3 regions of the Streptomyces bikiniensis genome follow, and region 2 is predicted to be linked to each of the others. Evidence: riboswitches for the same ligand, from Rfam matches in the RefSeq annotation. Region 2 holds a riboswitch; each other region holds the start of a gene.
What was found. Region 2 has a riboswitch for cyclic di-AMP ahead of OO47_RS28110 (M23 family metallopeptidase). Riboswitches for the same ligand answer to the same signal wherever they lie in the genome.
Positions count from the first base shown of each region.

Region 1: it holds a riboswitch for cyclic di-AMP, as region 2 does, so the genes downstream of both, OO47_RS03250 (M23 family metallopeptidase) here and OO47_RS28110 (M23 family metallopeptidase) in region 2, are expected to answer to the same signal.
Region 3: it holds a riboswitch for cyclic di-AMP, as region 2 does, so the genes downstream of both, OO47_RS09435 (M23 family metallopeptidase) here and OO47_RS28110 (M23 family metallopeptidase) in region 2, are expected to answer to the same signal.

Region 1 covers NZ_JNXJ01000003.1:205,036-207,290, reverse strand. The annotation lists gene OO47_RS03255 (aldo/keto reductase) at 1-171, opposite strand, end outside; gene OO47_RS03250 (M23 family metallopeptidase) at 258-1,388, opposite strand; cyclic di-AMP (ydaO/yuaA leader) riboswitch at 1,400-1,546, opposite strand; gene OO47_RS03245 (PP2C family protein-serine/threonine phosphatase) at 1,811-2,255, opposite strand, start outside.
Region 2 covers NZ_JNXJ01000047.1:874-3,128, forward strand. The annotation lists gene OO47_RS28105 (GntR family transcriptional regulator) at 1-34, opposite strand, end outside; gene OO47_RS28110 (M23 family metallopeptidase) at 236-1,006, opposite strand; cyclic di-AMP (ydaO/yuaA leader) riboswitch at 1,020-1,182, opposite strand; gene OO47_RS28115 (M16 family metallopeptidase) at 1,440-2,255, opposite strand, start outside.
Region 3 covers NZ_JNXJ01000009.1:110,684-112,938, reverse strand. The annotation lists gene OO47_RS09440 (tyrosine-protein phosphatase) at 1-325, opposite strand, end outside; cyclic di-AMP (ydaO/yuaA leader) riboswitch at 715-875, shown strand; gene OO47_RS09435 (M23 family metallopeptidase) at 879-1,853, shown strand; gene OO47_RS09430 (SGNH/GDSL hydrolase family protein) at 2,011-2,255, shown strand, end outside.

The DNA.
Region 1 (2,255 bases), on a different contig from region 2:
CCAGGCCGAGTAGACGTCGGCGGAGTCGACGAAGTTGCCGCCGGCGGCGGCGTAGGCGTCGAGGACGGCGAAGGACTGCGCCTCGTCGGCGGTCCAGCCGAAGACGTTGCCGCCGAGGGCGAGCGGGAAGACGTGCAGGTCGGACGTGCCCAGCATACGGAGAGAGGTCATGGGGTGGTCAACGGTCCCCGTCGCCGGGCCTATTCCGCGTGCTTCCGGGAATCCGGGAAGGGGGTTCCCGGGAGTCCGGGGAGGGGTCAGACCGTCAGGCCCTTGGAGCGCAGCCAGGCCGCCGGGTCGACGCCGTCGCCGCCGCCGGGGTGGACCTCCAGGTGGAGGTGGGCGCCGGAGACGTTGCCGGTGGCGCCGACGCGGCCGATCGTCTCGCCGGTGCCCACGGTCTGGCCGGCGGAGACCGTCATGGAGGAGAGGTGGCAGTACCAGACCTCGGTGCCGTCCTCCAGCTCCAGGACGATCCGGTAGCCGTAGGAGCCGGACCAGCCCGCCGACTTGACCGTCGCGCCGTGGACCGCCTTGAGCGGGGTGCCGGTGGGGGCGGCGAAGTCGAGGCCCGTGTGGTGGCCGGAGGACCACATCGAGCCGGACTGCATGTAGGTGGCGGTGAGGGAGTACGAGGAGAGGGGCATCGAGTAGCTGGCGGCGAGCTTGGCGAGGCGCTCGGCCTCGGCCTTCGCCCTGGCTTCCGCCTCCGCCTTGGCCTTGGCCTCCGCCTCGGCCTTCGCCTTCGCCTCGGCGGCGGCCTTCTCGGCGGCGTCGGCCTTGGCCCGGGCCTCGGCGGCGGCCTTCTCGGCGGCCGCCTTCTCCGCCGCGGCCTTCTCGGCGGCGTCGGCGGAGGCCTGCTGCTGCTCGGCCTGCTGGAGGATGCGGGCGCGCAGGGCCTCGCCCGCGTCGGCGGTGCTCGGGGCGTCCGCCGTCGTCAGGCTCGCCTGCGTGACCTGACCGGTGCGCGCGGCCCGCTCGTCGGCCTCGGTGGTGTACGTGGCGGAGGTCAGCGGGTTCGGGTTGGCGCGGTCCGCGGGGACCGCCTCCGGCTCCTCCTCGGGGAGGAGGGCGCCGACGCCGGGGAGGTCGTGGGCGTCGGGCAGGTTCAGGTCGGGGAGGTCCGGGAGCGATATGGCGACCGGGGGCTTCTCCTGCGCGGTGGCGAGGCCGCCCGCGCCGACGGCGGCGATGACGCCGACGCCGAGGACGGTGGAGGAGCGGGCGAAGTTGGAGCGCTGCTTGACGACCCGGTGCCGGCCGCCGGAGCGGTTCTGGGCGCGGAGGGAATCCTCGGTGGGGTTCCACTCGGTACCCGGGGCGGAGGGGGCCGCACCGCCGCCGAAGGCATCGAAGGGAGCTTCGGGGGCAGGGGTGTTGGACGCCACGGAGGCGCGCTCCTTTCCTTCCTTCTCGCCTACCGGGTTAGCTGACGGGTTCGGAGCAGGAAGGTCTCCTACGGGCCCGGACGCACGAGTGCGAAGGGCTCGATTCACCCCAAATGGTGGTTCCCCGGTTCCCTTTCGGGATTCGGCGCGTGCGCACGGTGCCGTCTCTTGCGACGGCTGGGACGACCGCGCTGCGTTATCGAACGTTAATAGACAGGGGGTCCCGATTCCAAGCCGCTCCTCTTGATCGTTCATTGAATTGAGAGGGAATGGTCAGACTTGACCCCCCTTCAGCAAGGACGGATCCGGAAACGGCGAAACCCCCGATTCCTGACGGTGCATCAATTGTTATCGCAGGGAGACCTCTCGACTACCCCTGGTGACGGGGCCCGCCGGGCGGTCGGGGAGAGGCGAGGGGCCGGTCAGCGCCGGGACCCGGGCCCGCCGGGCGGCACCACCGACATCGTGCGGCGCCGCTCCGGCTGCCCCGCCGTCGGGCGGTTGAGCGCGAGCAGCGCCATGTCGTCCGTCGCCCCGCCGCCCGTGTGGAGCCGTACGTCGTCCACGAGCGCGTCGAGCATCTCCTCGGGCCCGGGGAAGACCCGCCCGGCCAGCCGCTCCGCCGGGTCGTAGAAGACGCCCTGCGCGTTCCGCGCCTCCGAGAGGCCGTCCGTGTAGAAGAGCAGCGTCGTGCCCGGCGGGTACGGCCGGGCCTCGGCCCGGTCCGGCCACGACGCGAGGTCCCCCATGCCGAGGGGCAGCGCGGGCCGGCTCGGGTCGACCGGTTCGACCCGCCCGTCGCCGTACAGCATCAGCGGGGACGGGTGCCCCCGGTTGACGACCCGTACGAACCCGTCGAAGGTGCCG
Region 2 (2,255 bases):
TCGCCGTGCATACCGAATGCGCGGGAATGCGCATGTCCGACCTCCGCCTTGGTCCGCGCGAGACAATTCGAGCGGCGCCTGTTCTGCGCCTGATCCGCGACTCTATTGCAGCATGCCGGAATTTCCGATGCCCCATGGAATCCCTGGCCGCCTTTCGGCGGACGAGGGGACGGCGAAAAGCCCCGGCTCAGCACGAGCCGGGGCTTTTGCGACGCGAGTGGGGCGGTGGGGCGGGTCAGACGGTGACGCCGCGGGCGCGGAGGTAGGAGATCGGGTTGATGTCGGAGCCGTAGTCGGCGCCCGTGCGCGCCTCGAAGTGGAGGTGCGGCCCGGTCGAGTTGCCGGTCGAACCCGAGATGCCGATCTGCTGGCCCGGCTCGACGGTCTGGCCGACGTACACCCCGATGGAGGAGAGGTGACCGTACTGGGTGTACGTGCCGTCGTGCATCCGGATGACGATGTTGTTGCCGTACGCGCCGCCCCAGCCGGCCTCGACGACGGTGCCGGAGCCGACGGAGACGACCCGGCTGCCGTAGGCGGCGTGGAAGTCGACGCCGGAGTGGCTGCCGGAGGACCAGAGCGAGCCGCCGGTCCTGTAGCCGGTGGAGACGTACGAGCCGGCGATGGGGAGCTGGAAGGAGTTCAGGCGGCGGCGCTCGGCCTCGCGGGCGGCGCGGGCCCTCTCCTCGCGGATCTCCTTGGCGCGGGCCTCGGCCTTGCGCTTCGCCTCGGCGCGGGCCTTCTGCTCGGCGAGGGCCTCGAAGGCCTCGCGGTCCTGGGCGTCGGCCTGGGCGTTGAGCCGGTCGACGAGGGAGTCCTCGGTGATCACCTTGGTGAGCCCGGTGTCCTCGGGGGAGCGGTTGTCCGTGTCGGCGGCGAGCGCCGGGGAGGCGAGGGTTCCGATGACGCCGGTGGTGGCGAGGGTCGCCGCGCCGGCGATGCCCGCGCCACGGCGCGCCATCCGGCTCGAACCACGATGCTTCCCGGTGGCACGGGTGAACGCCATGAAGACGTTGTTCCTTTCCTTCCTTCTCGCCTACCGGGTTAGCTGACGGGTTCGGAGCAGGAAGGTCTCCTACGGGCCCCTCCGCACGAGGCGAAGGCGTCCGATTCACCCCAGGGACTGCGTGGGTCCCCGGCTCCCCAGGCTCGCGCCTGACGGGGACTCGGCGATGACTGTCCGGTGCCGCGGGCGCGGCGGGTGCAACTGGCGAACAGCCGCACCGACGCTATGCGGAGCCCCAGTCGATCACCAACCGAACATGGTCTTTTGTAAGGCATGCCACAGGGCAGATGATCACGCTTGCTTTCAATCCGGACAATTCGCCGGAGGGTTTCCGCGCGACCCCCGCACGGGACTCGCACGGACGGGCGAAGGGCCCTGACCTTCCGTCACGCCGGGGCCCTCCGTCCGCTCGTCCGTTCGTCCGCCCGTCCTGTCAGCCGGTGACGACGGTCACTTCACCGATGCCGAGCGCCCGCACCGGCTCCGCGATCTGCGCCGCGTCGCCCACCAGGACCGTGACGAGCCGGTCCACCGGGAAGGCGCTGACCACGGCCGCGGTCGCCTCGACGGTGCCGGTCTCGGCCAGGCGCGCGTACAGCTGGGCCTGGAAGTCGTCCGGGAGGTGCTGCTCCACCTGGTCGGCGAGCGTCCCGGCCACGGAGGCGGCCGTCTCGTACTTGAGCGGCGCCACCCCCACCAGGTTCTGCACGGCGGTCTCCCGCTCGGCGTCCGTGAGCCCCTCGGCGGCCAGGGTGCGCAGCACCTTCCACAGGTCGTCCAGGGCGGGGCCCGTGTTGGGGGTGTCGACGGAGCCGCTGATGGCGAGCATCGCCGCGCCGTTCCCCCCGGCGTCCGAGCGGAGCACCTGCCCGAAGGCCCGCACGCCGTACGTGTAGCCCTTCTCCTCGCGCAGGACCCGGTCCAGACGCGAGGTCAGGGTGCCGCCGAGGCAGTACGTGCCGAGGACCTGGGCCGGCCAGACGCGGGCGTGCCGGTCGGGGCCGATCCGACCGATGAGGAGCTGGGTCTGGACGGCGCCGGGGCGGTCCACGATGACGACCCGGCCGGTGTCGTCGGCGGTGATCGGCGGCATCGGCAGCGGCTCGCCCGGCTCACCGGTCCAGGCGCCCAGGGTCTCCGCGAGGACCTTCTCCAGGTCGACGCCGGTCAGGTCGCCGACGACCACGGCGGTGGCCGTGGCGGGCCGCACGTGCGCCTCGAAGAAGGCGCGGACCGCGGCGCCGTCGAT
Region 3 (2,255 bases), on a different contig from region 2:
CGCGCACCAGCTTCCAGAACTCCTTGCCGTCGGCCGGGTCGTTGAGGGGTATGTTCACGTTCCGCACGCCGGGCAGCTCGACGTCCGGGCCCTCGATCCGCCGGTCGGCCTCGTTGCGGAAGTCGAAGACCGTGTGCAGCCCGAGACCGGCGAGGAAGGCGGCGTCGTCCTCGGTCGCGTGGGCGAGGTGGCCGCTGCGGAAGAGGCGGCCGGGACGGACCGCGCGCCCGTCCGTCGTCGGCAGACCGCCCACGTCCCGGAAGTTGCGGACCTCCGTCAGCTCGGGCTCGGCGGCGTCGATGGGCGGGACCTGCTGCTGCGTCACGGATGCTCCTGGAGATGTCGTCGTACGGATGCCGAGGTGAAATCGGTTCCGGGGGCAATCATCCGGGCGGGAGCGGCGCGGCGCACCCCCTCGGACAGGAATGGGTGATCTGTCCGAATTAAGCCATTGGGCATAACGCGCCCTGATTGCAGGCGAGATGGGATTCGACGCGTGAGCAGCGTCATAGAAGTGACGGATCGTGGCCGGGGTTCCGGCGCGATTTCCTTACGGGAAAAGGGAGTCGGAGGACCGCCGTCCACGGAGGGTGACCGGAATTCCGGTGGAACGATCTAGGGCGGAATACCGGTGAGGAACAACGGCTTGTTCGCGCCGACCCCGCTCGTCTAGCGTCACGCTCAATCCGGACGGACCGCCGAATCCTGCCACCGTCCGGAATTCCACCCATCCCATGCGTGGCAGGAGCGGGGGACCCAAGGAAGTACGCCGGTCCCGCGACGCAGGACGGCTAGGGGTGAAGTCGCGCGAGAGCGCGGCCGGACATCTCCAGTCCGAACCCGACAGCTCACCTCGCAGGCGCCGGAGAGGATTCGCCATGCCCGCGAAGGGTAAGCACCGCCGTCCCAAGAACAACCCCCTCACCCGCGGATTCGCCGCCGCCGGTACGGGAGGCGCCGTCGTCGCCCTTCCGCTCCTCGGCGCCACCGGGGCCCACGCCGCCGAGCAGGCCGCCCCGGCCGCCGCCTCCGTCCAGTCCGTCGTCACCGCGCAGCCCGTCGCGGCGAAGGCCGCCGCCCCCGCGAAGGCCGCCCCTTCGAAGGCCGCCGCGGAGAGCGGCCCCCGGACGTACTCCGTCGTCCCCGGCGACTACCTGTCGAAGATCGCCGCCGACCACCACCTCGCGGGCGGCTGGCAGCGGATCTACGAGGACAACCGCCGGACCATCGGCGCCGACCCCTCCCTCATCATGCCCGGCATGAAGCTCACCATCGGCGCCAAGGGCTCCGTCCCCACCGGCCCGAAGAGCACCACCGGCGCCCGGAGCGCCGGGAAGAACGGCGACGACGCCCCCCGCGCCTCCCGCGAGAGCCGCCGCGCCGCCGCCCCGGCCACCACCGCCCCGAAGGCCGCGGAGAAGAGCTCCACCGGCTCCACCGCCTCCTCCTCCGGCTGGGTCGCCCCCGTCACCGGCGGCTTCTCCACCCCGTACCGCGCCTCCGGCTCCATGTGGTCCTCCGGCTACCACACCGGCGTCGACTTCATCGCCTCCTCCGGCACCACCGTCCGCGCCGTCGGCGCCGGCACGGTCGTCTCCGCCGGCTGGAGCGGCTCGTACGGCAACGAGGTCGTCATCCAGCACGCGGACGGCAACTACTCGCAGTACGCCCACCTCTCCTCCCTCTCGGTCTCGGCCGGGCAGAGCGTCAGCGGCGGGCAGCAGATCGGCCTCTCCGGTTCCACCGGCAACTCCACCGGCCCGCACCTGCACTTCGAGATCCGCACCACGCCGAACTACGGCTCGGACATCGACCCGCTGGCCTACCTGCGCCAGCACGGCGTCTCCGTCTGACCCCCCGGCGCATTCCTTTCCGGCGGCCCGGCACGTACGTGCCGGGCCGCCGGCCTGTTCCGACTTGGGCGAATCTTTATCGGTGGCATATATCACCCGTCGTCAACCCCTCCTTACGGTCGCGTAGGTCACATGCGAAAGGGAAGGATGTGCCCCCGTGGCAGACGATTCGAGATCAAGAGACAAGAACGCATTCGGGTCGTACGCGGCGATCGGTGACAGCTTCACCGAGGGCGTCGGAGACCCCGGCCCCGACGGGACGTACGTCGGCTGGGCGGACCGCTTCGCGGTCCTGCTCGCCGACCAGCTGCCGGAGCACGACGCCTTCCGCTACGCCAACCTGGCCGTACGCGGGCGCCTCCTCGACCAGATCGTGGCGGAACAGGTCCCCCGGGCGAAGGA